Regions from separate parts of the Paenibacillus sp. FSL R5-0486 genome, predicted to be linked through region 1. Evidence: riboswitches for the same ligand, from Rfam matches in the RefSeq annotation. Region 1 holds a riboswitch; each other region holds the start of a gene.

Region 1 (7,312 bases):
TTGCATGTCACGGATATATTGGTCCGTCATCTTGATTGGATCTTCCGCCTTGTCAATAATGGCGTTGATGTTAGACATAGTTAGATCACGCAAACGTTTGAAAATGGACATTATGTTATTCCTCCTAGTCGATATTACATCGTATATAAACATACATACGTAATAATCTACAACTCGTTTCAATTTTAGCAAATAAAATCAAAACATTCGATGGTTCTTATGTCAGGAAGATCGTTTATCTTTGTTCAGATGATCCTCCATCAACCTCTCTGCAGTCTGCACGATTTCGTCGATCTGCATCCGCGTGATGGAATCAAAATGGATACCCATGATCACCGTAACGGTTACTTTCAGCTGCAAGGCAGCCTTTCGGGCAAGCCGCTCACACAGCTCTTGTTCTTTATGCCCAGGAATATGGACTGTCGTCCCGCTTACGCGCTCATGATCCACGTAGAACGTTGCTACGGCGCCAATATGCGCCTTTCCTCCGGTAACGAGAAAAACCTTATCTTCTCCTGCTTCAATCACCTGTAAACGTATGGATTTCAAATCATATGTACTCATACCCATCCACCTATCCTTTTCTATATGTTATGTATGGAGGAATTATGGCTGTCATAAGATAAATCCGCAATGAAACTTCTCACACTACGCATATTTTATGGAACCCCCGGGCATACCAAGGAGAACGTCATTTTGGAAAAGGAGGCCGTTATTATGCGCGTACGCCTCATTATGCTGATGGTTATCGTTATTTTTCTCGGGGGATCTCATGCTCCAGTTTCATCGCGGGATGTTTCAAGCCCGCCAAGTGAATCAGTATCAGGTTCGGATTCTGCGGAAGAAGAACAACTGACATTGGGACAATTACGTCAAAAATATGCCGATACGTTCAAAACCAATGGTCCTTCAACCAAGAAGGTTGCACTGACTTTTGATGATGTACCTGATCCACGATTTACTCCACAAGTACTGGATGTATTGAAGAAATACAATGTCAGAGCTACATTCTTCATCGTGGGTAGTCGTGCTGAGAAACATCCGGATCTGGTGAAACGCATCGTTAAGGAAGGGCATATGGTTGGTAATCACAGCTACAATCATCCTGAATTCAGTAAACTGTCGATGAATGCCTTTCGCAAACAAATTTTACATACCGGGGATATTATCCAACGTTTGGCAGGATATACGCCCAAGATGATTCGGCCACCTTATGGAGACATTAATGAAGAACAGCTGAGATGGGCTGCCAAACAACACTATAGCATTGTGAACTGGAACGTAGACTCCCTGGACTGGAAAGGCCTTTCAAAGGAACAGGTGAAAGATAACATTCTTTCTGCCGTAAAACCCGGCTCCATCGTTCTGCAACATGCTGGAGGCGGTGTAGGGTCAAACCTGAACGGCACGATTGAGGCTTTGCCTGAAATTATTGAGGAACTACGTAATCGGGGATATGAACTGGTCACCTTGGACGAAATGCTGGGATTGCCCAAGGCCAAAGATTAAGATGACCGTGGTAGAAATAAATGAGAATATTAAAAGGGTGCTGTTCAATCGCGAATTAGCGACTGGCAGACACCCTGTTTGAATTCATTTTAAATGTTCTTTTCTCTCTACTTCAGAATGTACAGCTCGATATCCTGAAAACCAAATGAGCTTACAGACTGTTTGCTACCCGGGATAAAGATATCAATCCGGTGACCTTTGATTGCACCGCCCACATCCCGCGCTGTGGCTACAAAAGCTTGTTTTGGCAATCCTGGATGGCTGTGACCAGTTACCAGTACTTTGGTTCCAAGTGGAATTACACTTGGATCAACTGCAATCGTACCCAGTTCAAGGTCATTTCCGAAATAATCGACTGCACCCCAGCCTCCATTTTCAGACGGATCTGCAGAGTATGCCGTTGCTTTTACGTTCACAGCTTTGCTGTAATCGAATGTTTTACCCCAGGCTTGAACAACTTTGTTATCTGCGTTGACGTCCAAGCTTGCTGTAGCAACAGTCTTCGCTTGGGTCTTGCTCTCCGTTGCCGCAGCGGCTGCTACATTGTTTGCCTTACCGGGAATCGTAATTTTCAAACCACCATAAATGTTGTAAGCCGAAATGTCGTTGTTTGCTTTAATTAACGTGTTGAGTGCTACTCCATATTGTTTTGATAAGGTGTAGAAGGTATCCCCTTCTTTGGCCACATGAACTGAATCGGCGTGAGCCGGAACGGCTTGAATGAGCATTGCTGTTGTCATTAATGCTACTGCTGTTTTGGCTATACGTTTCTTGTTAATCATGGTCTTCCTCCCTCATTGTGCCTGCGAAGTTAGTTGTCGGATTCGGATGAGGAGCCCACCCTATAGGTTCTTCGTTACATTTGAAACGTTATGTACCCAATTCACCCCAAGCAGTGTGCTGTAGATCTTTCCCCCTGCACAATCTGCATCGTTACATCCCCCGCACTCCCTATCCGGAAGTTTCGGCAGAGTTCAATATATCACAATTTTGTAACCTGAACTTGTAGTAATTCTTACCAAATGGTTTTTAGCATGTAAGCATTTGTAAGAATACTGGTTAATTCAGAAAGTTTGGTTGACCCGATTCCTTTATATTTGGTAACAGAATAGTTACTTTTCCGAATCCATACGTCATTATTATCCATAAAAAATAGCGTTACCGACTCGAAGTCAGTAACGCTATTTGATCACATCGTTTAGAGTACTTTCGCAAGAAAATCACGTGTACGTGAATTTTTGGGTGCTCCAAACACCTCATCAGGTGTTCCCTCTTCCACAATAACCCCGCCATCCATGAACAAGATGCGGTCTCCCACTTCACGTGCGAAACCCATCTCATGGGTTACGATGACCATCGTCATTCCGCCTTCTGCAAGACGTTTCATGACATCCAGCACTTCGCCGACCATCTCAGGGTCCAGTGCCGACGTAGGCTCGTCAAACAGCATCACATGCGGCTGCATGGCCAATGCTCTAGCAATGGCGATCCGCTGTTTCTGTCCACCAGACAGCTGATTCGGGAATGTATCTTTTTTATCGTACAAGCCCACGGTGTTAAGCAGATCAGAGGCAATTTTCTCCGCTTCCTGAGTGGATTGTTTCTTCACTTTAATCGGAGCAATCGTGATGTTTTGCTGTACCGTTTTGTGTGGGAACAGGTTGAAGTGCTGGAACACCATGCCCATTTTCTCACGAGTTGCGTTAATGTTATGCTTGGGGTCCGTGATTGACACGCCTTCAAAATCAATCTCTCCTGAGGTAGGCTGTTCCAGCAGATTCAGACAACGTAAGAAAGTACTTTTACCTGAACCGGAAGGACCGATGACCACGACAACCTCACCTTTGCCAATCGTCACGTTAATGCCCTTAAGCACATCGTTATTTCCATAAGATTTGTGTAATTGTCTAACGTCTATCACTTGCACTCAACTTCCTTTCCAGTCGTCCCAGCAGCTTGGACAAAATGAACGTCATTACAAAGTAGATGGCTGCTGCAATCAAAAATGGACTCAACCCTTGGTACGTAATGTTCTTGACTACACTTGCCTGATACATAATATCCACCATACCGATAACGGAGATAATGGAGGATTCTTTGATGATAGTTATGAATTCATTACCGATCGCTGGTAATACAGCTTTGAAGGCTTGTGGCAATATGATATAACGCATCGCGGCGCCTCTTCCCATACCTAATGAACGCGCTGCCTCCAACTGACCACGATCCACACCTTGGATACCTGCACGGAAAATCTCCGCCAGATAGGCACCACTATTGATTGAAAGTGTAATGATACCTGCCTGAAGTGCAGTGAAGTTAATGCCAAAGCTCAGGGAAAAACCATAGTAAATAATCATCAACTGTACCAACATCGGTGTGCCACGGATCACTTCAACGTAAGCCGTACCGATCCAGCGCAAGATTGCAGCGTCATGCAAACGGAACAAACAGATGATCAATCCAATAATTACCCCGAAGATAACCCCAAGTGCAGACAACAGAAGTGTGTATCCTACACCTGTAGCATAGAAACTTTTGTACTCCCAGAATACTTGGAAAATATTTTGTGATTTGTTCGCTTTATCCGCCATCAAGAGGCTGGCGTCCGTCACCATCTGATTGATTTTATCTTCGCTTTTCAGTCGCTCCAGTGTTCCATTTACTGCAGCTAGCAGCTCGGTATTACCTTTACGAATCCCGATTGCCGCTTCTGCTTGCTCTTCGTCCGGAACAGCAGCAGCAAGTCCAATGATATCGTCCAGATAACCTACAGCAACGGTATCTTCAACGATTGCCGCGTCAATGCGTTTTGTTTGCAGTTGAAGCACGATATCCGAGATTTTATCCAGCGCAGTAAGCTTCGCTCCTGGAATACTCTGTCCGATCGTTTCCTGAATGGAGCCTTTCTGAACGCCAATCTTCGCATTTTCAAGTTCTGCCATGGTTGGATATTTGTCTTTATCCACATTGCGAACCATAATCACTTGTTTTGATTTATAATAGGTGTCGGAAAAATCGATACTTTTCTTCCGCTCATCCGTCGGCGTCATACCTGAAATCACCAGATCAACACGCCCGCTCTGCAATGAAGGCAGAAGACCGTCGAAGCCCATATCCTCAATCACAAGCTCAGCGCCAAGATCTTTGGCAATCTCTTTGGCGATCTCAATATCGAAACCGACGATTTCATCTTTGCCATTAATCACTTTATGGAATTCATATGGTGCAAAATCGGCACTTGTACCGAGCACCAGCTTTTTACTGCTTGAATTATCTGTAGTTCCACTTGCAAGTGCCACAGGAACGGCAGTCGTCAGCAGAATAACAAAGGTCAACAGCATCATGGTGTAACGACTTATTAATTTCAACCTTTTTCTCTCCCCTTACAATACTTTGTATGCTTCTCATGTTGATGACTGAGTCATTATAAAGTACAATGCATGATTATGCAATGCATTTTGACAATACAAATCTTGACTTGTTTCTGAAAAAATAAAGCAAACATGATATAATCAATGAATTATTTTCATTTTTGCATAAGGAGTTTACTAATGACAGCTAACAAATCACAAATTCTGACGGTTATTGATCAATATGCTTCCCGTTTTAAAGCCATTTCATCATATATCGGTGCCAACCCCGAACTGGGAAATGAAGAGTATCTCGCTTCTGCCCGTTTGAAAGAAGAACTGTTCTTCCACGGTTTCACTGTAGAGGCTCCAATCCTCGGTCTGGAGACAGCCTTTATCGGAACCTATTCAGCCGCCAAACCCGGCCCTACCATTGCTTTATTGTGCGAATATGACGCCTTGCCGGAGATCGGTCACGCTTGTGGTCACCATCTAATCTGTATGATGAGTCTTGGGGCCGCTGTTGGGCTAAAATCTATTCTGGATGAAGTAGGTGGAACCATTAAAGTGTTTGGTACCCCCGCTGAAGAGACACGTGGTGCCAAAGTTCCGATGGCTGAAGCAGGTTTGTTCGATGACTGTGACGTCGCTCTCATGGCGCATCCATATTATGCCTATGAAAAGTCAGGCAGCTCGCTGGCTATTGATGCTGTGCAATTTGAATTCCATGGCCGATCTTCACATGCCGCTGCAAGTCCGCACGAAGGTATTAATGCACTTGATGCCGTCATTCAAACGTTCAACGGGATTAATGCATTCCGTCAACAAGTGAAAAGCACCGTTCGGATTCATGGTGTGATCAACAACGGAGGTCAGGCAGCAAATATCATTCCTGACTATGCTTCTGCGCAATTTTATGTACGGGCAGCAACTCGTAAAGAACTGAATATCCTCACAGAACGTGTGATTCAGATCGCTGAAGGTTCTGCTCTCCAGACAGGATGCAAGCTGGTGACATCCAACTATGAAACGTCCTATGACGAGATGGTTACCAATGAAGCATTCTCAGCTGCGTTTAGTCAAAATCTGATGGAACTTGGAATCCCGCAAGAAGAGATTGTGAGTGGTAATGATCACGGCTCTATGGACATCGGTAACGTTTCCCTGAAATGTCCTGCAATTCATCCCTACATTCGTGTTGTAGACGAGGTGCATACACTGCACTCCATAGCCTTCCGTGACCTTGCACTTCAGGAGCGTGCGCTGGATGGCATGATTCTGGGAGCCAAGGCACTTGCAACAACAGCCTATGACGTACTGAGCCAGCCAGAGCTGCTTCAAACCATCCGCACGGAGTTCGAGCAAGCTATTCGCTAAAATTCACTTTCAACATGTTATATAGGGGTGCCCTGAACAATCTTGAATTCCAAGCTGTTCAGGGCACCCTTTTTTCTAAATTAGCTGTAAGTATATTCAGCACAAAGCTGGAAATGCTGTGAAAGAAACCTTTGAAAACGATGAAAATAATACATTTTATTACAGTAAATGTGATTCGTTTGCTGGTTAACTTGGTTAATTATAACTATAAGTGCGTGTTCTAAAGACCGGTTTTCAGTACCGAGAAGATGGGATGAAGCGGTCTTTTGAACAACCTCTATAACTTATCTTATATTCAGGAGGTGCTGTCATGCTGCTCGAAGCCATGTATCATGTTCCTCGTGACAAATGGGCTTATGCTTATAATTCGTCTACCATACATCTGCGCGTACGAACCAAACGTAATGATGTGCAATACGTGACTGCACTGACCGGAGATAAGTACGATTGGAATGGAACGTACAAGGAAATTCAATTGGAGAAGGCTGCTTCGGATAACATGTTTGATTATTGGGAGGCTGCCGTCAAGCCACAATTCAAACGTCTCACTTATATATTTCGGATAACTGCCGGTTCAGAAGATGTGTTTCTTGCGGATAATGGAATTCATTATGAGACCCCCTATCCAACTGGAGGATATTATGAGTTCTCGTATATACATGAAATTGATCTGTTTAAGGTGCCCGAGTGGGCCAAAGAAGCCGTCTTTTATCAGATCATGACGGAACGGTTTGCTAATGGAGATCCCAAGCTGAATCCAAAAGAAACCCATGACTGGGGTGGCAAACCTGAGTTGGACAATTATTTTGGTGGAGATCTGCAAGGTGTGCTGGATCATCTGTATGACTTAACTGAACTTGGCGTGAACGCCATTTACTTTACCCCGTTATTCCAGGCCAATTCCTACCACAAATACGACACGATTGATTATAAAAAAGTCGACCCCCATTTCGGTGATAATGCCCTGCTTAAACAATTGACAGAAGAATGTCATCGCCTGGGTATACGTGTCATGCTTGACGCGGTGTTTAACCATTGCAGCGAAGACTTCCCTCCTTTTCAAGACGTTCTCC
Region 2 (7,312 bases), 3.2 Mb from region 1:
AGCGTAGATAAATCATTCAGCCCAGGCAGACCTACCCGGTAACTCCCCCGTGTCTCGACACCACCCACACCCTGGCTACCACTGATGGTATTGTGCAGAACATCACTCATGTTGACCGTATCGCGCACAGAGGTAAAGGAGGCCTTGGCTGCCACATAGACCGGATCAAGTGCATGAATGAGAATTCTGCCTGGGGAACTGGCAAAGTTCGCTCCAGCGCGCAGCAGTGCCTCAAAATGGGACTGACAGGCCCCTGCAACAATAGTGAGGGCGTCCAGATGGCGTTCATATTGTCTGGCCACCTGAATAGCCGACACAAAATTTTGCGAGTTCTTGTAGCTACCAAGACTATATAAGTCATAGGGCTGACGTGTCTTTAACACCCCATCATGACCCGTAATAACTACGATATCCGGACGTACTTTGGGTAATAAGCGGTATAAGGTATCTGCCATTGCCGATTCATGGACATACTGTCCCTCTGCGGGTACACGAAGTTGCTCATAGAGATCCATACTTTTTTTCAAATAGTTCGGATCTCCATCCAGATGAAGCACCTTTCCAGGCATTTCAAAATAAGCCGGTTCCTGCTGGGCAGACCAATCCTGTACCAGACCTTCACGATTCCGCTCAGCCTGTTCCATACGATTCTGCTGCAGACGGGACAGGGTCTGATGTGCTTTAATATGCGCCTGTCTGGTCTTGGCGCTTTGTGGTTCGTAGGGAACCTGTATCAAATCGTCCACCGGGGAATCGGCAATCAGCCGGAACTCAGTCCCTTTAATGACCGCAGCATCCAACTGGAGGCCTTCCACCCGAAAAGTCACATCGCCGCCGTATGACTTCCGAACGACCAAGTCTCCGATATTCATCAACGTAATCACCTCTACCCCATCGTATGGGCAGAGACCCGGTTTGGTTCATTCAAATTTTACAGCGCTGCACGTACCCCTGCTTCCCACATTACGGTGCTGAGTGTGGCATACTCTTGCAGACTCAACGTCTCTCCACGTCGGGACGGTTGAATACCTGCCTGCTCCAGCAGAATGTCTGCCTGTTCCCGGTTCTCCTTTGTGAAGAAACGTGCCTTCAAGTTGTTTGAGATTGTTTTTCTCCGCTGGGCAAAAGAAGCCTGTACCACTTCGAAGTAGTGTGCTTCATCCGGAATCTCCACTGGTGGCTGCTCACGCACTTTCAGCTTAATGACAGCTGATTCCACATTAGGTTGCGGAATGAAGACCGTAGGAGGCACAATACACACAAGTTCCGGCATACTGTAGTACTGAACTGCGATGCTTAGACTACCGTAGTCTTTTGATCCTGGTGCAGCAGCCATGCGTTCAGCCACTTCTTTTTGGATCATGACAACAATGCTGTCTACCGGCAGCTTCTCTTCCAGCAGTTTCATCATGATTGGAGTCGTTACATAATAAGGCAGGTTAGCTACGACACTGACTTTGTCCACGGATGCAAAATCCGTATTAAACAACTCAGCCAGATCAAGCTTCAACACATCCCCATGATGAACACGTACATTCGAATAAGGCTGCATCACTTCTCCCAGGATTGGGATCAAGCGCTGGTCAATCTCTACGGCTGTGACGGGACCGGCTACCCGAGCCAGTCGCTCCGTGAGGGCTCCAATACCCGGCCCGATCTCCAGTGCGCCCTTAGACTCGTCCAGATCGGCTGCATTAACAATTTTGTTCAGTATATTTTGATCGATCAGAAAGTTCTGACCCAGACTTTTCTTAAATGAGAATCCGTGTCTTTGAATAATCTCTTTCGTACGCTTGGGCGTTGCAATTTCAATCGTCTCTTCCATGTTCTTCATATGCTCACAATCCTTCACGTTCAATTTGCGCTAATGCTGTAGAGAATTCTTCCCGTGTAATCTGAAATACACTGAGACGTTTATGGAACTGCTTTCCGTTACAATATCCGATGCCCAGCAGATTGCCCATCTCCATGCGACGTGCAGCAGCCTGCGGATGTACAATAAGTCCTGCCGCGATCAGGTCCTCCCAATCGATCAGGCTCGGAGCACCTTCGTATGAAGTATGTACGCGCGCCAGAGCATGACGGATCGCCTCTGGTGAGGCATTCTCCACCCCAATGTCCCCTTTGCGCGTTGCATCGGCTTCCGGAATGAAGGCATGTTTGCAGCCTGGCACCTTGTTCGCAATAATTTTTCGAATGCGTTCGCCAGCATGATCCGGATCTGTCAGTACAATGACTCCCCGTCTCTCCTGAGCAAGCGCAATCCGCTTCAGAATGCGTTGGTTGATTGCTGATCCACCTGTTTCTATGGTATCGGCTTCCACGGCCCGACGGATAGCTACCGTGTCGTCACGGCCTTCCACCACAATGACTTCTTTTATCATGTTCCATTTCTTCCTTTCTAACGCAAAAAGAAGAGGAATATCCTCTTCTCTGCCAAACGGCGGGGGAGACTGAATTCAGACTCCTCCGCCGCATATTCCGCATGAATCATTCATGCAACTATTTTATAGCATTCCCATTTCAAAGTAAAACGATTTTAGTTCGCTTCCGGCTTCACCGGACCGATCACGTAGACCGTCTTGCCTTTCTTACGTCCAAAATTCAGGGCATGCTTCACACTGTCATAATACACATCAATTTTGTTGCCTTTAATGGCACCGCCTGTATCTTCCGCACGACGGAATCCCAGACCTTCGATATATACCCACCAGCCAATTGGAATGACTTTGGGATCAACCGCAATGGTGCGTCCTTCCGTTACACGAGTACCGGAAGCTGTTTTAGTTCCAATGCCAGGCTCTTCGGAAGAGTAAGCAGTCATGGATACATTTTTAAGTACTTTGGAGTATTTAAAAGAAGTCCCGGATACGGTAATCACTTTGCTGCCCGAGGCAGATGTTTTCTTCGAGTTCGTTGTTGTAGCCTTTTTGGTTGTTGAAGTTTGAGCCGATACGGTCTGAATCTCAGGTTCTTTCACGACCGGTTTTGCTTTTGTGCCGACAGCGATCACTTTATCTACACGATTATTAGCGACAGATTTGCCGACCATTTTTTTGGAGACCAATTCTCCATCCTGAAATACCTTTTCGATATGCTGTACAATTGTGCCTTCTTTGCCGTTCACAACGACACGGTTATCACCTTTGTACAAGCTAGGGTCAGCCGTTTTAATGACTTTGTAAGCGATCGGTTGCTCTACATCCACTGTACGCTTTGTTACGCGCACTACACGGATCTTCATCTCCGCTTTGATAGCAGTTCCAAGCGCCGGATACACTTTATCATTACTTTCAACTTGAATACCTGATTTTTGAATTGCATCTTCTACCGATGAATCGGTTGTATACAGAGTCTTGGTGTCTCCGTCTGCCGTAATGTTAACTGGAACGGCCCGCTCAATAACGATTCGGTCTCCATCTGTTAACGCCCCATTCATGGACATGGATACCTTATCGTGAGGGCTGACTGTGATCGACTGCTCCTCCAGCATTTCCTGAAGCATTCCTGTACGAGTCTCTACCACCTGAGCTTTGCCATCAATAACCAGTGAAATTTGTTTCCCGGCCTGACCGTAAACGACTAACAAGATCATGATTGTAAGCGCAATTGAGAAAATCGCGATCAATGCCATTTGACGCATGTTCTCATGCTTCCACCGCAACGCGAAAGACTTACTGGATGATCGTGACTCATGGGTCTCTTCTGGTTGGAATGTGCCCACTTCTCCGTCCTCCTTCATAGCCTCGCCGTCTAAAGTAATGCATGATGTCTTTGACGTGACTATACCAAATTTTCTACAGAACACAGATTGGACCAACATAATCCGGTTCTGCACCATGAATCAATCTTCGCAACATGATGTCATCCTCCTGAATACCTACCGTATGATGACAATATTTCTTTTATTCAAAAACAAAAAAGCCAAAGAAAGAGTGTAAGAGGAACTCTTTCGTGGCTTCCGAATGATTTTGAATATCGGAAATTCATGCACGAGGTTGCCTCTCTTTTTCCGCTTGCGAGGTTAGCTGTCGGGTTCGGGCGAAAGAGAGCCGCCCTATCTTGGGTCACCCGCTCATGGCGGACGCCCTTGAATTCACCCCGAGACCCAAAGAAGAAATCAAATACGGCTTCGCAGTTCCCTTCGCTGCTTTTGGGTCAGCGAACGTTGCGCATCGGCCAAATACACCGATGTTTAAGCCCTATTGGTTCCCCCGCTCTCCGTTAACGGAGACTCAGCGAGACTGATTCATGAAAGTAATGTTGTTTCATCGGAAAGTGTCCCTTTGTTCATCCCCCGAACATCTGTCCAATTTTCCGCACAACAATTCACTGAAAAGATGATATCCTGTTTTGATGCATGTTGTAAAGCGTTGATCAAGTACGTTTTTCTGAATATTTGGTTAAAATATTGTAATATTCTTGATTTATTTGGATCAAAGGGCAAATTACCTCCGCTTACCTGCCTTTTTCACCTCATTTGCTCGTTTTTTTAACGAATCCCAAATCGTTCCATGGCATTTTTGGTTGTTATTGCAGCAATTTCCTCCACCGAAATGCCTTTAATTTCCGCAGCTGCCTCTGCAACCAGACGTACATGCGCTGTCTCATTTCGCTTCCCACGATAAGGGTGCGGTGTCAAATATGGAGCATCTGTTTCAATGAAAAACCGGTCCATAGGAACCTTCTCCAGCACCTCTTTGGGTTGCTTTGCATTTTTGAATGTGATCGGTCCTCCGAAGGAGAGATGGAAGCCCATATCGAGGCAACTTTTTGCTGTTTCCCAGCTGCCCGAGAACGAGTGCATCACACCACCAACTTCACCCGCCTTCTCTTCACGCAAAATTCTTATGATATCCTCATGCGCATCCCGATTATGGATGACAATTGGCATGTTCACTTCACGCGCCAAAGCAATTTGTTGTCGTAATACGCGATGCTGTATTTCTTTTGGTGAAGTATCCCAGTGATAATCCAATCCAATCTCACCGATCGCAACCACTTTTTCATGCTTGCATAAAGATGCAATCCACTCCAAATCGCCCTCCTGCATTGTGATCGCATCTACGGGATGCCAACCTACAGCTGCATATATAAAGTCATATGTTTCGGCGAGTTTCATTGTGGTTGGAATTGTCTCCCGGTTAAAACCAATGTTGATCATGCGACCAACTCCTGCATCTACAGCACGCTGAATCATGTCCTCGCGGTCCTCGTCGAATTGTGGTGCATCCAGATGTGTATGTGTGTCGAACAGCATCATGTCTGTATCTCCCTTCATGTCGAAATAACGACTATCTTCTTTTTCAAAATCCAATTTGTAAAATTCAATAATTTAATGACTCATACATAAAACATTTTGGGTAATCTGTGTATTACATCATTACGTTTGTTTCTTCACAACTACAATATATAGAAGATATACGGATATTCTGATCTATATATTGCTGATTGTACTCATTCTGCCTGCTTCCATTTACAAAATTATGTCGATCTACATATACTCCCCATTAAAGCAGATTACTGTATCATGAAAAATAGCTCTTTTAGAAAGTGTTTTGATATCGAAATTCTTCATCGGATTATACTCACACGATTACAAGAAATAGGGGCGTATATGTGACGGTAATTCGTGAATAATCGCATCCACCTTGTTTTGCGGGTAATACAAATGATGTTTCCCTCGGTGAAGCCCACTGATGGAACGGACAATGTCAGATACTTCTGACAACTCACGTAAATTGTCCTGTCGATCCAGAAGAAGAATCTGCTTATCTGTGGATTCATCCGGACGAAACACATCATACGGATTATCCGAAGGAAAATCAATTTCAAGATCATATTCGGGATCGAGGCCAGCCTGTACAAAAGCTTCCCGAATCTCTTCCATCATTGTCAAGTCGACCTGTTCAAGCTCTACATACTTATATAACTTGCGATCCATAAAACGTTCGCATAACTCACTCAGAACAGTATCGTCCTCCTTGCGCCACTGCGTAAATGCCGTCTGAATTAATGCTTCATCCAACTGCAAATATTCATCCACGGATAATTCTCCTTCAAATAATTGAGGGAGTGGATCAATCATGAAGCGGAATTGAAAACCATGTTGTAGGAGTGTTTTCGCTCGCTTGAATATTTGCCGCAATATAATTTCAGAACTACGAGTTACCGGATGGAAGTAAATCTGCCAATACATCTGATACCGAGACATTAGGTAATCCTCCACAGCATGCATGCCTGACTCCTTGACTACAATCCGCCCATGATAAGGACGCAGCATCCGAAGGATACGATCAAGGTCAATCGTGCCGTAATTTACACCTGTAAAATAGGCATCCCTGAGCAAATAATCCATTCGGTCTGCATCAAGCGGACTGGTCACCAAGTTCACCACAATCGGCTTTTCATACGTTTTTTGAATGACAGACGCTACTTTCTCAGGAAAATCAGGAGCATACCGTCTTAAGATCGCCCCTACTTCGGTATCACCTGTAATAATGCGACAAGTCCAATCTTCGTGATTCATGTCAAAAGCTTCCTCGATGGAGTGAGAGAATGGCCCATGCCCGAGATCATGAAGTAGAGCTGCACACAGAGCTACAATCTTTTCTTCCTTCGGCCAATCCGAATAATGACTTCTTTCAAATTGAGAGATGATCTTGCGTGTGATCTCATAAACACCTAGTGAATGTGAGAACCGACTATGCTCTGCTCCGTGAAAGGTAAGGTAAGAAGTACCCAGTTGACGAATCCGGCGTAAACGCTGAAATTCCGGGGTGTTAATTAACTGCCATATAACCGGATCTTGCACGTGGATATAATTATGTACCGGATCTTTGAATACTTTCTCTTCCGTTAAACGTTGTTCCATGTCGACTCACTCCTTTAATTTCTTTTATATTAACGCTTTGAGCTCTGCGATTCATCTAAGATTCGACACCATATGACGAACTTTGTCGAATGAAGTAGTTTTGTCGTTTTCCAAATCGACAAAGCTGACATTGAGGTTTAAATGCGAAAAACGGCTTCCAATCCCTTACCACCAGTAACCTTGTGAAAAACAGCCTTAATTTTAAGCTAATTTTAAGGTTGACTGATTTGGGAATCGTTGGTATGATGAGTATCATAAAACATAAAATAATGTCGAATAATGACAAAGATAGTTAGCTGAGAGGAGCACTGATTATAATGATGAAATCAACAGGTATTGTAAGAAAAGTGGACGAACTGGGACGGGTAGTTATTCCAATTGAATTGCGCCGTACGCTCGGTATTGGTGAAAAAGATGCTCTGGAAATCTACGTTGACG
Region 3 (7,312 bases), 2.4 Mb from region 1:
AGCAGTTTGACATAATCGAGCAGCTTATTCCCACGGTTCACAATCATTCGCCTCCTGTGTTCGTTAAATGTCACTTAAAGTGACATTTATATTCCTTTTTGTTTGCTTTATGTTTAAAAATCCGAATTATATGATAGTTATCATCCCATAAATGTCCGCTTTTTGTCAATAGTATCCGTGAAAATTAATGGATTAAATCTGGAATTTAATATTTGTGTTATTTTATATAACTTATTGTGTTATTTATGTGGTGAAGTTCATGGAGGACTATATATAAGGAAGGACTATATATAAATGAATCAAAAAGATCGGCTCTTACCGAAAAAGAGGGGATCAAATCTAATCATATGCAGTTCATGGGTAAAGATGACGAGATTATGCGATTTTTGATGAAAATGCCTAGCTGAAAAAGAAGTATTAAAAAATACTTTACTTTTAGTTCTGAACCCGGTATAATCAATTCTGTTGCCGATTATTTACGACATGCGGTCGTGGTGGAATGGCAGACACGCTATCTTGAGGGGGTAGTGGGCGTATGCCCGTGGAGGTTCGAGTCCTCTCGACCGCATCATATGAACGATTAAAAAGAAGCTTTCCATTAATGGGAAGCTTCTTTTTTTGTCTTTTTCGAACAGTATGACATCAAAGTTGAGAAAAAAAGGCCACCCATTACCGGGGCAATGCTGCTCTACCTTCCGGCTACGGGTGGCCTGTGTATTATTTTTGAAGTAAGTTCTTGATATCTTCTTCAATCTTGTCCGGTGTTGTTTTGGGAGCATAACGTTTAATGACCTGTCCGTTCTGATCCACGAGGAATTTGGTAAAATTCCATTTGATTGCTTTGGAGCCGAGCAGGCCAGGAGCCTCTGTGCTAAGGTGTTGGAAAAGAGGGTGAGCGCTTGAGCCGTTCACATCAATTTTCTCAAACATGGGGAAACTCACGCCATAATTCATCTGACAGAACTCGGCAATATCGTCGGAAGATCCTTTTTCCTGTGCAAACTGGTTGCTTGGGAAACCAAGAACTTCAAATGGAGCATCTTGAAACTTGTCTTGCAATTCTTGCAGACCTTTGAATTGAGGGGTAAGGCCGCATGAGCTTGCCGTATTCACAATCAGGAGCACTTTGTCACGGTAGTCGGACATTTCAACTTCTTGACCGCGAAGGGTATTCACTTTGTAATCGTAGACTGTCATCTAAATCGCCTCCATTTATTTACTCTTATATCTTCTATTATATTGGTTGCAATTAAATATTGCAAAACTAATATGGTGTTAAAAGCATCAAAACAGGCAAGTTGTGCAGAATACGTGAATGAATTGCGAAGTGATTTACGCCAGAGTGAGAATTAGATAGCCTTGAAGAGATGGATAGAGTATAACCTTATTGTAAGCGTTATTATGAACGAGTATTGGCAAAAATCTGCCGATTCGGTGATCTGTAAGGACTTTACACCGTCATGGCGGGGGTGTATGATTCATAACGTAATTTCAATTTAAACTAAATTGTACTTGAAAAACGAAACAAACGATAATATCGCTCGATCTTACCTTAAGATATACGAACGATGTTTTAATCGCTGAGTTTCCATTCATTAATGAATGGGAAACGGGGGAACCAACGGAATGCGCTGTCCAGGACAGTGGGCATTCATGGGGTGAATTTTCCGGTGACAGCCGGAAATAGGGCGACTCTCGCGCCCGAATCCGTCAGCTAACCTCGTAAGCGTTAAAGGGAGAGGCAACAAGCCGTACGCTGGTTCATGGTGTTTTCGCCATGGGTTATTTAAGAAGCGTTCGGGAGGCCTTGGTCCCCCACGCTTCTTTTTTGTTGTCTTTTCACGCCAAGGGAGGAACGAATGATGGATACTGAGATGATCTTAGTGACTGCTCCAAATGAAGCAGGACGCAAATTTATCAAATTGCTGATGTACAAAAAAATGCCGTTTGCCGTTCTAACCAACAGTGCAGGGGAAGAGCGCAGACTCCGTAGAATCGGAGTAGAACATGTCATTCGCATGAATACGGCTGCAGCTCAAAAATGGTTTTTGCCGCAGGGCAGCGTAGGCAACGTGTTTATTTTCGAGAACAGCCTGAATCTGACCTGTCGTTATTTACAGATCTGCCGTTCATGGACATCGAAATCCCTGTGCGTCATTACGGAGCAGAGTCATCCTAAGGGCATCTATCGGGGCATGGGCGCAGACCGGATTGTATATTCGCTCAATGGGGAAGTTGGCTTTCTCCTCAATGGTTAATGCCATAGCTTGTGATTGCTCAGGTGTAAGGTGCCTGTTATAATTGAATGTATCGATAAACGGAAGTTTGAGGAGACTCATGCAGGATGGTGAGTCTTCTTTTTTATGCTTACAAGGAGGAATTGGCGTGCCGGATGTAGGTGGATTGAAATGGTTGTTTTTTGATGTTGGAGATACGCTGGTGGATGAATGGGAGCCGGTTGATGATATTATCGGACAGTTTGTCCGTGAAGCTTGTGCTTTGGGGTATCCGGTGACAATTGAGGCGGTACGCGAACTGTTCGCGAACTGTTACCGAAAATATGAGCAATGGCCTATGAGAGTGGCAATTCGCACATTTGTTGAAGACGAGGGGCATCAAAAACAGATTCAGGACAAGCTGAAGTTTCAAAAAGATCTTGAACGTCCTTTTCCTTCAGCAGATTTTGTTCTTCAGCAGTTGTCACGGCATTATCGCATTGGCATTATTGCCAATCAGAGTCCTGGAACGGAAGAGAGACTGGAGAGTTACGGCTTGCGGAAGTATGTTGATGTTCTGGCATGTTCAGCTGAAGAAGGAGTGTCCAAGCCAGACCCTGAGTTATACGCTGTGGCCTTGAAGCAGGCCGGTTGTGAACCGGAGGAAGCCGTCATGATCGGAGATCGGATCGATAACGACATTATACCTGCTCGGAATCTGGGCATGCGTACGATTCGAATTATGCAGGGTTACGGAAGATTACAGCCAGAACTATCGGATGACAACCGTGCGGATTGGACTGTTGATTCATTGGATCAACTCCTGCCGTTACTGATGCCAAATCAGGATTAGATTCAGATGGTTGTTTATTGGATTGCAACAATAAAGGCTGATCAACTGGGTATAAAATACCGGAGTTGATCAGCCTTTTTAGTATTTAGCCAATTAAAATGAGATTAGAACAACCGGATCGTCTGAATGATCAGATATACATTCAGCACAACGATAATCGCGGCAATGACCCATGAGATGATTTTGAGCCACAATTTGTTGGCGAATGCACCCATGCTTTTTTTATCACTTGTGAACATCACCAGGGGAATTACAGCAAAGGGCAATTGAAGCGACAGCACGACCTGACTCAAAATGAGCAGTTCTTCTGTGCCATGTTCTCCTGCAATGGCTGTCACAATTACCGCCGGGATGATGGCGATCAGACGTGTGACCAGTCTGCGCAGCCAAGCCGGAATTCGAATGTTCAGGAAACCTTCCATAACGATCTGTCCAGCGAGTGTACCTGTAAGGGTAGAGTTCTGACCTGATGCTAACAGCGCCACACCGAACAAGATACTTGCAACCGTAGTACCCAATAGAGGTGTCAGCAGATGATAGGCATCTGCGATCTCGGCAACCTGCGTCATACCAGCACTGTGAAATACAGCGGCAGATACAATCAGGATGGCTGCATTGATGAACAGGGCCAGTGTCAGCGCAATCGTAGAATCCATGGTCGAGTACCGAATGGCTTCTTTTTTGCCCTGTGGTGTCTGTTCGATCTGACGGGTCTGCACAATGGAAGAATGCAGGTACAGATTATGCGGCATCACGGTTGCTCCGATAATACCAATGGCAATATAGAGCATGGCCGGGTTTTGCAGAATCTCAACATTTGGTACAAAACCATGGAGCACACCGCCCATATCCGGTTTCGCCAGAAACAGGTCAATACCGAAGCAGAGGGCGATGGTTGCCATCAGCACAATGACGAGAGTTTCCAAAGCGCGGAAGCCTTTGTTTTGCAGAACAAGAATCAGGAGTACATCAACTGCGGTGATGATAACGCCGTATAACATGGGGATGTTAAATAACAGTTTTAATGCGATGGCAGAACCAATGACTTCAGCCAGATCGGTAGCTGCAATGGCAAGCTCACACAGAATCCATAACATCATAACAACAGGCATGCTGAATCGTTCACGACAGGCTTGAGCCAGATCCCGTCCAGTGACGATACCGAGCTTGCCAGCCAGCGACTGAAGGACAACGGCCATCAGGTTCGATAACAGGATAACGGATAACAAGGTATACCCGAACTGCGAGCCGCCTGCGATATCTGTTGCCCAGTTCCCCGGATCCATGTAACCTACGGCAACAAGGTATCCTGGGCCTACAAAGGCGAGGAATTTCTTCCACCATGCAGCATTCTGCGGAACTTTCATGGAACTATGTGCTTCTCCAAGGGAAGGGGTCATGCCCGCAGTAGACAATGATTCTCTTGAAGGAGCGTTGAACGGATTTTTTTTACTCATACGATAATCACCTGACTTTGAATTATTGATTTGGAGATATTGATGCGGTACAAACCGCTCATGATATATCTAAATTTTTATGTTTATTGTTACATTGTACTCCTTCAATTATTTTTGTCTAGTGCAACTTTTATGTATCAGCACAAAATTTCGGTTGTAGCTTGAATATGCCCCTTCGTATATTACCCAACCTTAGGGAAAATACAGCCATGGCATTGAAATGCATGAAAATAATAAAGTTGTAAAAGCTGATAAAGATACAAAATTGCGTTTCAAAATGAGCCGGAAGTTTAAATTGAAAGGAAGGCAGTAAAAAACTATATGGATAAGGGAGAGATTCTGAATGGAAGCTTTATATACAGCAGTAGCGACAGTTAAAGGTGGACGTACAGGTTCGGTGACTTCTTCGGATGGCGTGCTTAAGCATGATCTGAAAATGCCAAAAGAGCTTGGTGGCTCCGGTGGTGAAGGTACTAACCCTGAGCAACTTTTTGCCGCTGGATATGGAGCATGTTATGAAAGTGCCCTTGCCAATGTAGCACGCAAAGCAGGTGTGAAATTGGAGGATGTGGTCGTTACAAGTAACGTATCCATTGGTAAAGACCCTGCGGATGACGGTTTCCAGCTGTCTGTTCGTCTGGACGTTAGCATGCCTGGTGTAGATCACAGTCAAGCAGAGGAACTGGCCCGCAAGGCGCATGATTTCTGTCCATATTCCAAAGCAACACGCGGCAACATTGATGTTGTATTAAACGTAGTTTAAGATTTGACTCCTGGTAAGTAAAGGGAACATATAGAGCAGGGTATCCCAGATACCTGATGTTCGACTACAAAGCCCTGCTGGCAATCGGCAGGGTTTTGTGTTGATTATCATATAAGGACATGATGCAGGAGATTAGATGCCAGATCGCGTACTATTTTACATAATTGCACTCTCACTTCATGCTACACATTCCATAAAGGGGGAACGAAGATGAGTATTGAAGAGATGATCGAGCGGCGATTTGTGTGCACAAAATGCAGGGGTACGGATTGTAACATTAAGGAAGTTTCCATGTCAGGAGCAGGCCTGAGTAAGATGTTTGATATACAGCATAATCACTACTTGTTCGTGGCTTGTGCTTCCTGCGGGTATGTTGAAGTATTTGATCCGGATGTCTTGAAAGGGAAAAAACAGGGACAGGTAGGGACGATTCTGGATATTCTGTTTGGCGGGTAGACATGCGCGAGTTGACATTGATCTGAATTTTCTTTAATATAACTTAGTACTGAGTAGTGTCATTGCATGAACCAAATTTGAATTAAACAGGTGATATCCATGTCTTATAGACCGCGTATTGCAGATTTAGAATTAGCTTATGGTAACAAGGAAGACGGATTGTATGAATTCAAAATGAATTTGGTAGACGGTACAAAATGCCGTGTATTCTACACCCGTTCCCCGGAATGGAAGATGACCAATATCAGCCGTCTGCAGAAAACCCCTTGTCCAGTATGTCGCAAAGATTTCATTTGCAAATGTATGGACCAGTGGGCAAGTGACCTGCATCAACAGATGATCGATGACCAATGGATGGAAAAGGCAGTTACGGAGTAATTGTCGGACAGATACGAGCGTGGGCACAATGCCTGCGCTCTTTTTCTTTTATTTCCCATTAATGCGTGTTCAAAAAGAGCGGTGTTCATTCTTTTTGAACTACCTCTAGAAATAAATTTAGAATTAGTGAACAAGATGGCCCAGATTGGGTAAGTTACTCTAACCGCAACAATAGGAGGCAGCCAATATGACAGCAAATCAAACAGATGTGCATCAGGGACATCCGATCGTACTGGTGGATGGTGTCTGTCACTTCTGCCAGGGCTTAACCAAATGGATTATCAAGCGTGACCCGGAAGGAAAATATCATTTTGCATCGCTTCAATCGGATGTAGCCAAGGAACTGCTGGCGAAGGGAAATTTGTCGACAGACAGTATGGACACCTTTGTTCTGATTGAAAATGGAAAATACTATACACGTTCAACCGCCGCACTGCGATTGGCTAAGGGTCTAAAGTTTCCTTATCCGTTGTTATATGTGTTCATCATCATACCGAAATTTATTCGTAATGCAGTCTATAACTGGGTTGCTCGCAACCGTTATCGCTGGTTTGGTAAGGATGAAGCGTGTATGTTGCCTACACCGGAGATCAAAGATCGATTTCTGTGAAAAAGTCTCGTGCGACACATTGTATCCAAATTTGATGATTAATAGCGGAAATAATTGGGTAATGACTACAGATCATATCTATTTTGGGAGGAAAACAACTTGAAGAAGTGGACTACATTAATTATCGGGGCATTATTAGCAGTAAGCTTGGCAGCATGCGGAAACGACACAGACAACACGGCAACGCCGCCAGCGACCAACAATGAAACATCTAATGAGGGTAATACACCTGCGGAGCAGGAAACAAAGATCCCTACCCTGGATGAGTTGATTACCAAAACGAATGCAGCAACCAAAGAAATGAAAAGCTTCACAACTGAAGCAAACATTGATCAGAATCTGAAACTGGATGCTGGTGAACAGTCACAGGATCAACAGGTTAAAACATCGCTCAAAATGGATATCATCAAAGATCCAATGATGATCTACCAAGAGATGAAATTGGAAATGTCTGGGCAGGAAGCGCAGAATGTAAAGCAATACATCACTTCAGATATGATCTATTCACAAGTGGGAGAACAATGGGTTAAAATTCCTGAAGCTCAAACCAAAGAATTGGTGGAGCAGATGAAAGCAAGC
Region 4 (7,312 bases), 1.7 Mb from region 1:
TGTAAATGCGATCTGCAGCACCCGAAATGCCTGTTTCATGTGTTTCCCCTCTCAGGCCCCTGTATAGTTTGGACATGCGGGTACCATGGTACAAGGTATGCTTGACCCACGAAAGTCATGACAATCGATAATGAGCTTTGGCTTGAAATGCGTCCCAAGGACAGCGTCAAGGCAATTTCGCTTGAACTTATAGATAGATATATGATACTTTTACCTCATAGGATAGGCTTGGGAGGTCAAATCATGGAATTATTGAAACAACGAATTTTACAAGAAGGTGTGGTTATCTCGGATCAAGTATTAAAGCTGGATGGTCTGTTGAACCACCAGATTGATCCTGCATTAACGATGGAGATGGGACGTGAGTTCGCTGCCCGTTTTCGTGAAAGTGGAGTAACTCGGGTAATCACGGTAGAATCCTCAGGGATTCCGGTTGCGTTTGCCGTAGCCTATGAACTGGGGGTGCCACTTGTATTCGCCCGTCGCAAAAAAACACTTCTGGCTGATCCTGATGCTTACTGTGAACGTGTACCGTCCTTTACCAAAGGAATTGTAACTGACATTATGGTATCTCGCGAGTTCATTCATGAGAATGACCGCATTTTGTTCATTGATGATATTATTGCCAATGGAGATGCCGCTCGTGGCGTCATCAAAATTATCGAGCGTTCCGGTGCGGAACTCGTCGGATTCGGCGTTGTGGTCGAGAAAAGTTTCCAGGCAGGGGCACGCACGATTCGTGAACAGGGTATTCCGGTGGAAGCCTTGGTACGCATTCGTTCCCTGAACGATGGAACAGTACAATTTGACGATAACGAAATGTGACATTTTAAAGGAATAGGGCCTATTTTTTGAACTATGCCTTTGCATGACCGCCGATTTCATTTATAATGGGGTTATGTTAGGGAGAGGAGGCAACACCATGGGGAACCAACCGGCAACAGAACAATTTTTTAATGATAAGCTGGCGGAATCGAAAGTTCATTTTGAACGTGCCCTGGATTGTAAACATACGGAATTCGATGACCTTTATCCCTATATGATTGAACATCCTCAATTTTTCTGGTACAAACGCTATGTTGCCTGGTCAGAATTACTGACGATTGTAGGCTTGTGCGAAGAGTTGTCCTTCTCTTGGAAAGAACAATTTACACCGCATCAAGTGGAGTACCTTGAAGAACGTGTGATGTCCGCCAAAGTGCTTGATTTTTGGTTCGAGAAGAACGACAGCAAAGAGCACGCGCAGCGGTAACTTTCAGTCGGGACATAATTTCGAATGACATGACAGTCCAATACAGTCACGTGAGACCTAAATGACTTTTCATTTAGGTCTCTTTTTGTAAATAAATTTGAAATATAGGAGCCATGAAGATGATTAGTGATACAGAATTGGACGCCCTGCGTCTGTCAGGTGAGAAAGTTAGAGTCGTACGGGACGAGCTGGAATCGAACGACGTGAAGGGGATTGTGGTTGCCTGGGATGGCGAGCAGGTACTTATCCGTCGTCAGAATCGACGTGTCGTTAAGCTGGACCGAGGTTACAGCTATCAGCTGTTCAGCGAGCCGCGCCAGAGTCCACTTAGTGAGTAACAGCTGATAATTATGGCAGTGGCCATGAGCGTTAAATGTTTGGAATTACCATGATTTCTTGGCATAATTGGCTCACTGGGGAGAGAAGATAGGTACAGTGAGGAAGATCTGTAACTATAGCCGAGAGGGTGTGCTACAAGCCATGACATTGATGAATGATAAAGTTCATGCCTACAAGGATCAGATTGGAGCATTAAGCGATGTACTGCCAGGTGTGGTGAAGTCGTATCATGAGTTTACTGGAGAATGTTTCCAACCTGGTGTGATTGATGCGAAGACAAAACAGCTAATTGCGCTTGGCATTGGATTATTCGCCAACAATGAGGTATGTACCTTCTACCATGTAGAAGAAGCCCGTGCTAAGGGCGCAACAGATCAGGAGATTATGGAGACCGTAGCCGTGGCTGGAGCTGTTGGTGGAGGACATGCCCTGTCTCAGGGTGCGATGCGAGTGCAGAAGGCGCTGCATTAGTAAGCAATGCAACATACATTTTTAAGTGCAAAAAAGGCATCCGGTTAATAACCGATGCCTTTTTGTATGTGAATCACATTTTACCTAACATTTTATCATACATAAACTGTCCAGTTACCCGACGTGCTGTTACATAACGATCATTGAAGTATGGATTCGATAACTTCGTGATGCTTACACCTTTACTGCTGGAGGCATGAGCGAATTGTCCGCCGCCGATATATACACCTGTATGTGAAATGCCTTTGCCTGTTGTATTAAAGAACACGAGATCACCTGTCCGAACATTGCTCTTGGATACGGGAGTACCTGCTTTGGCTTGCTGCTGCGAAGTACGTGGCAATTCAATGCTGTATTTGTTGAAAAGATATCTCATAAAACCAGAACAGTCGAAGCCGGCTACAGTTGTGCCACCCCATTTGTAAGGAATACCTGTCATGTTGTTCACTACGGAGTTGATACTGCTTGCCTCTGTGCTTGTTGCCCCGGATGTAAATAATACAGCTGCTCCAAAAATGGAGATAATCAGTTTTTTCAAAATCAATGTTCTCCCTTCGATGCCTACGGAGTTAGCTAAGGGTTCGGTAGAAGGTTCCCTATATTTCCTATGTATAAGAATAATTCACCCAAATTGGTTCCCCCGTTTTCAAACATGAAACTCGGCAATGAATAATTAAGTTTTTGTAACTATTTGAAACTATATTGCATAAATGCGTAATTGTCAAACCCATTTAAAACCCTTCGTAATACCTCAATGTTAGCGGAATTAAGGTTTTTATATGAAAGAAGGGATCAAGTTTGGGTATCATTCATGACAAAAACGTCATTATTGGTTCGTTTAATACGAATTTGGATAAATAAATAGGTTTGTCATGAGTTAAAAGAACTATCCCGTTATGTAGAATTAGAGAGATTATATTCATTAAGTTGCATATATTGACAAAAATCGTTTTTTTGCATATTATCTGATTATCCAATCCACATATTGGATTAAAATTGATTTTATTATGCGATAAATACAAATAAAGGAGGTTTGGGGCGTATATCATAGGTAAAGTAGAAGTGGAAGATTTATAAAAACGAACATAGGAGAGTGTTACATTTGAAAGCGAAGAAAATAATTACTTTTGTCCTGGCATGTACGATGGTGTTCTCAGTAGTTGGAATGGCAGTTCTCCCTTTAGGGACGGTATCTGCTGCAGATGCGTCGGGTACTACAGCGAGTATTTCTGATATTTTGAAGAACCAGCTACCGGATGGAGGTTGGAGAAAAGATTATAAACAGACAAGTGGAGAGTGGGCAAAGTCCACGATAGACAACAAGGCTACATACTCAGAAATTAGAAGATTGGCGAAGGAATTTAAAAAGACGAATGATCCGCGTTACTCCACAGCTGCAATCAAAGGAATTAACTTTTTGATCAACATGCAGTATTCAAACGGCGGGTGGCCACAAGTTTACCAAAGCTCCGGATACCACAAGCACATCACTTACAATGATGATGCCATGATTAATGTAATGATCATGCTGGATGAAGTAGCAGCACGCAAAGGTGATTTCTCATTTATCGACAGCACACTTGCTAACCGCAGTAAAAATTCAGTTGCCAAAGGTGTTGAGGCGATTCTGAATACACAGGTCGTTTCAGGTGGTAAGCTGACAGCATGGGGACAACAACATGATTCCAGCTCTCTTAAACCAGCGAGCGCAAGAATCTACGAAGTGCCATCGCTGACAGCTGGAGAGAGTGTAACGATTGTTAAATTTCTAAAAACCAGACCTGCTAACGCTAAAATTACCGCATCCATTAAAGGAGCGGAGGCTTGGTTTAACAAAGTGAAAATTACGGGTTACAAGTATGAAAGAGCTAATGGAGATAGTAAAATTATCGCTGATTCCAAAGCTGCACCAATTTGGGCACGCTTCTATGAGATCGGAACGGATAAACCAATCTTTATTGGTCGTGACGGGGTAGTAAAATACAAATTAAGTGATATTGATAAAGAAAGAAGAGGCGGTTATGCATGGTATGGCAACTGGCCTTCCAAGCTGTAATTTGTAGTATGCTTCCGTATTAATGAACCAAACTATTAGCAGCAGTTAAAGGTAAAGCCCGAATCGACATGGACGTCTGATTCGGGCTTTATTGTTATTATTTTCAGTGTTGACATGATAGATTACGCATGATATATTATTTCTTGTCGCCGATATCGATGACGGAGATACAATATGCGGTCGTGGCGGAATTGGCAGACGCGCACGGTTCAGGTCCGTGTGGGCTAACCCCCGTGGAGGTTCGAGTCCTCTCGACCGCATCTAAAAAAAAGACTCCTTAAGCTAACGCTTAAGGAGTCTTTTTTTGCATTTTTTGATATAACACTAACTTTAGTGATGAGTATTCAAGAGGTTAGTGCTTAGCTGCACGTACAGTAAATGTCTTCCATCAGCCATACGGAACGTTTATTGTGCTGCGGTAACATTAACGCTGTCAATATTCGGTCCTTCCGATCCGGTGGTAACCACTTTCAATGTATTGGTCCCCGTGTTCATGGGAACCTGTATTGTTTTTTCAACCCAAGTGGACCAGCTTCCCGTAGCCGGAAAGGGCTCGTTGCTAATGACTTTGGTTCCGTTCACAAAAATGTCGAGGTTCCGAGTGCCGCTTTCCAGCGCATAACGAAACTTTACGTTTTTGGTACCTGTTGTCGTGTTATTAATGCCGTTCCATTGAATGGCCGAACCAGTCATCGCATTGAAGTTAACATACCCGGACCCAGTGTAACCGGTGTAGATTGTTTCAATGGCAGCTTCCGTAAGTGACGTTCCGGTCTCGGCTTCATACGTAGTGCCACTGCCTGTATTCCCGCCGCTATTTCCGCCAGTAACGTTGGCAACAAACGTTGTTACGCTCTGAGGCGGGAGCTGTGCCGTGAAGGCTCCATTGGATACGTTAAGCGAGGTTCCGCTTGCCAGGTTTCGACTGCTGTCCGTAATCCATGAGGACACAGTAGAGGCATTACCATTCTGCAGAACGAATTTTTGGCTTGTGGCTGAAGTTCCACGGTTAATTGCCACGACGACGACTTTGTTATCACCTTTATAGGCTGAGACAAATGTGTTTGTATCCGGATTTTTCGTTGCATCGACTCGCAGGTAGCCTGGACGCACGAATTTAGAGAAATGAGCCATATTATACCCGCGTTTGCTTATGGTACCGTCCTCTTTCATCGGACCATACTGTCTGCGGATGTACCACCACACGTAGGCCTGGAAATCACCTTCTACCATGGCATTGTGCATGTGATAGGAAACGTCTAATGCTTCAGGCCAGCGGTCTGCTGAGTTGTTGTCACTGTTTGGAACATACACTTCAGTCATCCACAGTTCTTTACCGGCTCCTTTTTGCTTAAAGAGAGGGTAGGCAAAATTTGAAATTTGGGTTCCATACGTATGTGCTCCCAGAATGTCCATGTTGGCAAGTGCCTGCGGATCATTCAGGATTGGGTCGGATATGTTCTTTAAGTACTGGAAGGATTCAGGCGCCATGACTTTGGTACCTTGGATGGACCCGGCATTTTCTTTCATGAATCGAAGGATCTCTTGTGGAGTCCACCAAGTCCAGTCATGAGCATAATCCGGTTCGTTTTGCACAGAAATGGCATACAGATCTACGCCGTTATTTTTCATGTAGGTTACAAAGTCGTTCAGATGTTGCGCATATGCGGTATATTTGTCGTATTTCAGACGTTTGGCATTTGTGTCCCCATTGCGGTTGAATGTTTCAACCATGCTGCTTGGAGGATTCCATGGGGATGCAAATACAATAGCACCCTTTTCGATAGCCCGTTTGGCTGTGGCAACTTCACGATACCAGTTATTGGAATCTGGATCAACGTAGATTCTGAGAATTGAGAAGCCTAATTGATTCTGGTCATTACCAAAAGCAGTTTCACGTTGAGCGGGAGTCAGATCACCAATCCAGGCAGGAAGGTTAATGCCCCCAAAGCCCTTGATCAGCTGTTTTTCCGAGGACAAATTAATGTTGGCATCGCTGGCTGCTGACACATTTGTCGGGGTTAACATCAAAGGCAGGGCTGTTAAACAGGCCAAAAGAACATTAATCGTCTTTTTTAGTTTGAATTTCACTACTTTCATCCTCCTCGATAATAGTAAGTTACATAGAGAAACCGCAACCAGGAATAACAAACAAGAATAGCGGATTGTCTGGCATTTATTTTATGTAAACCCTTTCAAAACCTCCTTCCATAAATCATAGAATAGAAATGAAGCATAGAACCTCTTTCATTTGTTGATTCTACTAAATAATTCCTTAACTGAAAACCTGACAAATTACAGTATTTTTTCTAATTAATCTCTATTTTCTAACTGTTCGATGACAGTTCTTGTCTGAATGCTAAGGAGAAAACGGGAATGATGGAGATCTTCACTTGAGATAGAGGTCTTCAATGGCGGGGATATGATCATTAAGGAAGGCTTTGGCTTACATAATCCTCCCTTCATTATCAAACAATGAGATCACAGAAGTTACGGGGAGGGAATCATGATGAAGGTACAGAGAAAGATTTATCGATTCATTGCAGGTATCATGGCATTATTGATTGTGATTTACGCAGGCATATCGGCAGGAGGGCCTACAGCGGCAGCTTCAGAGTCCACATCAAATCACAAACGGTTAGCGATTATCATCGATGATGTTGGTAATGACATGAAGGGTACGGCAGAGATCCTGGCGATGCCAGTTAAACTAACGGTAGCGGTCATGCCTTTTTTACCAACAACGAAGAAAGATGCGACGGCTGCACATGAAAAGGGGATGGATGTGATTGTGCACATGCCCATGGAACCCAAGAAAGGAAGACCTGAATGGCTGGGCCCGGGTGCAATCACATCCAATCTAACAGATGAAGAAGTCCGCTCACGCGTGGAGAAAGCGATTGATGATGTGCCACACGCCATTGGCATGAACAATCATATGGGTTCCAAAATTACTTCGGACAAACGCATCATGTCCATTGTGCTCGATGTATGCAAGGAGCGGGGCCTCTTTTTTGTAGACAGCCGTACGAACTTTCGCTCTGTGGTGGGGGAACTGGCCATATCCAAAAACATGCCACCTGTAGGTAATGACATTTTCCTGGATGATCAAAACTCCAAGCAACACATTCGCAAGCAACTGGATCTGGCTGCTCAGCGTGCGATCGACAAGGATATCTGTGTTGTCATTGGTC

The links. Region 1 has a riboswitch for cyclic di-AMP ahead of MKY01_RS18025 (3D domain-containing protein). Riboswitches for the same ligand answer to the same signal wherever they lie in the genome.
Region 2: linked by a shared signal. The riboswitch ahead of MKY01_RS00150 (3D domain-containing protein) and the one ahead of MKY01_RS18025 (3D domain-containing protein) in region 1 are both predicted to bind cyclic di-AMP.
Region 3: linked by a shared signal. The riboswitch ahead of MKY01_RS07315 (hypothetical protein) and the one ahead of MKY01_RS18025 (3D domain-containing protein) in region 1 are both predicted to bind cyclic di-AMP.
Region 4: linked by a shared signal. The riboswitch ahead of MKY01_RS10665 (C40 family peptidase) and the one ahead of MKY01_RS18025 (3D domain-containing protein) in region 1 are both predicted to bind cyclic di-AMP.

What each region holds. Positions count from the first base shown of each region.
Region 1 covers NZ_CP150237.1:4,059,130-4,066,441, forward strand. Annotated here, with positions in the region: gene MKY01_RS18010 (PspA/IM30 family protein) at 1-111, opposite strand, end outside; gene MKY01_RS18015 (hypothetical protein) at 223-564, opposite strand; gene MKY01_RS18020 (polysaccharide deacetylase family protein) at 718-1,509, shown strand; gene MKY01_RS18025 (3D domain-containing protein) at 1,617-2,291, opposite strand; cyclic di-AMP (ydaO/yuaA leader) riboswitch at 2,294-2,489, opposite strand; gene MKY01_RS18030 (amino acid ABC transporter ATP-binding protein) at 2,708-3,430, opposite strand; gene MKY01_RS18035 (ABC transporter permease subunit) at 3,417-4,880, opposite strand; gene MKY01_RS18040 (M20 family metallopeptidase) at 5,064-6,239, shown strand; gene MKY01_RS18045 (alpha-glycosidase) at 6,550-7,312, shown strand, end outside.
Region 2 covers NZ_CP150237.1:29,898-37,209, reverse strand. Annotated here, with positions in the region: gene yabG (sporulation peptidase YabG) at 1-872, opposite strand, end outside; gene rsmA (16S rRNA (adenine(1518)-N(6)/adenine(1519)-N(6))-dimethyltransferase RsmA) at 932-1,834, opposite strand; gene rnmV (ribonuclease M5) at 1,839-2,384, opposite strand; gene MKY01_RS00150 (3D domain-containing protein) at 2,540-3,724, opposite strand; cyclic di-AMP (ydaO/yuaA leader) riboswitch at 3,998-4,251, opposite strand; gene MKY01_RS00145 (TatD family hydrolase) at 4,493-5,263, opposite strand; gene MKY01_RS00140 (HD domain-containing protein) at 5,597-6,874, opposite strand; gene MKY01_RS00135 (AbrB/MazE/SpoVT family DNA-binding domain-containing protein) at 7,192-7,312, shown strand, end outside.
Region 3 covers NZ_CP150237.1:1,659,210-1,666,521, forward strand. Annotated here, with positions in the region: gene MKY01_RS07300 (urease accessory UreF family protein) at 1-41, opposite strand, end outside; tRNA gene MKY01_RS07305 (tRNA-Leu) at 486-568, shown strand; gene MKY01_RS07310 (glutathione peroxidase) at 718-1,197, opposite strand; cyclic di-AMP (ydaO/yuaA leader) riboswitch at 1,569-1,744, shown strand; gene MKY01_RS07315 (hypothetical protein) at 1,860-2,258, shown strand; gene MKY01_RS07320 (HAD family hydrolase) at 2,386-3,069, shown strand; gene MKY01_RS07325 (Nramp family divalent metal transporter) at 3,174-4,469, opposite strand; gene MKY01_RS07330 (organic hydroperoxide resistance protein) at 4,870-5,289, shown strand; gene MKY01_RS07335 (zinc ribbon domain-containing protein) at 5,500-5,745, shown strand; gene MKY01_RS07340 (hypothetical protein) at 5,845-6,123, shown strand; gene MKY01_RS07345 (thiol-disulfide oxidoreductase DCC family protein) at 6,311-6,733, shown strand; gene MKY01_RS07350 (DUF6612 family protein) at 6,833-7,312, shown strand, end outside.
Region 4 covers NZ_CP150237.1:2,345,630-2,352,941, forward strand. Annotated here, with positions in the region: gene MKY01_RS10640 (membrane protein) at 1-39, opposite strand, end outside; gene MKY01_RS10645 (xanthine phosphoribosyltransferase) at 244-825, shown strand; gene MKY01_RS10650 (hypothetical protein) at 923-1,252, shown strand; gene MKY01_RS10655 (hypothetical protein) at 1,372-1,590, shown strand; gene MKY01_RS10660 (carboxymuconolactone decarboxylase family protein) at 1,733-2,062, shown strand; gene MKY01_RS10665 (C40 family peptidase) at 2,136-2,600, opposite strand; cyclic di-AMP (ydaO/yuaA leader) riboswitch at 2,606-2,737, opposite strand; gene pelA (pectate lyase) at 3,156-4,118, shown strand; tRNA gene MKY01_RS10675 (tRNA-Leu) at 4,295-4,378, shown strand; gene MKY01_RS10680 (carbohydrate-binding protein) at 4,524-6,209, opposite strand; gene MKY01_RS10685 (divergent polysaccharide deacetylase family protein) at 6,625-7,312, shown strand, end outside.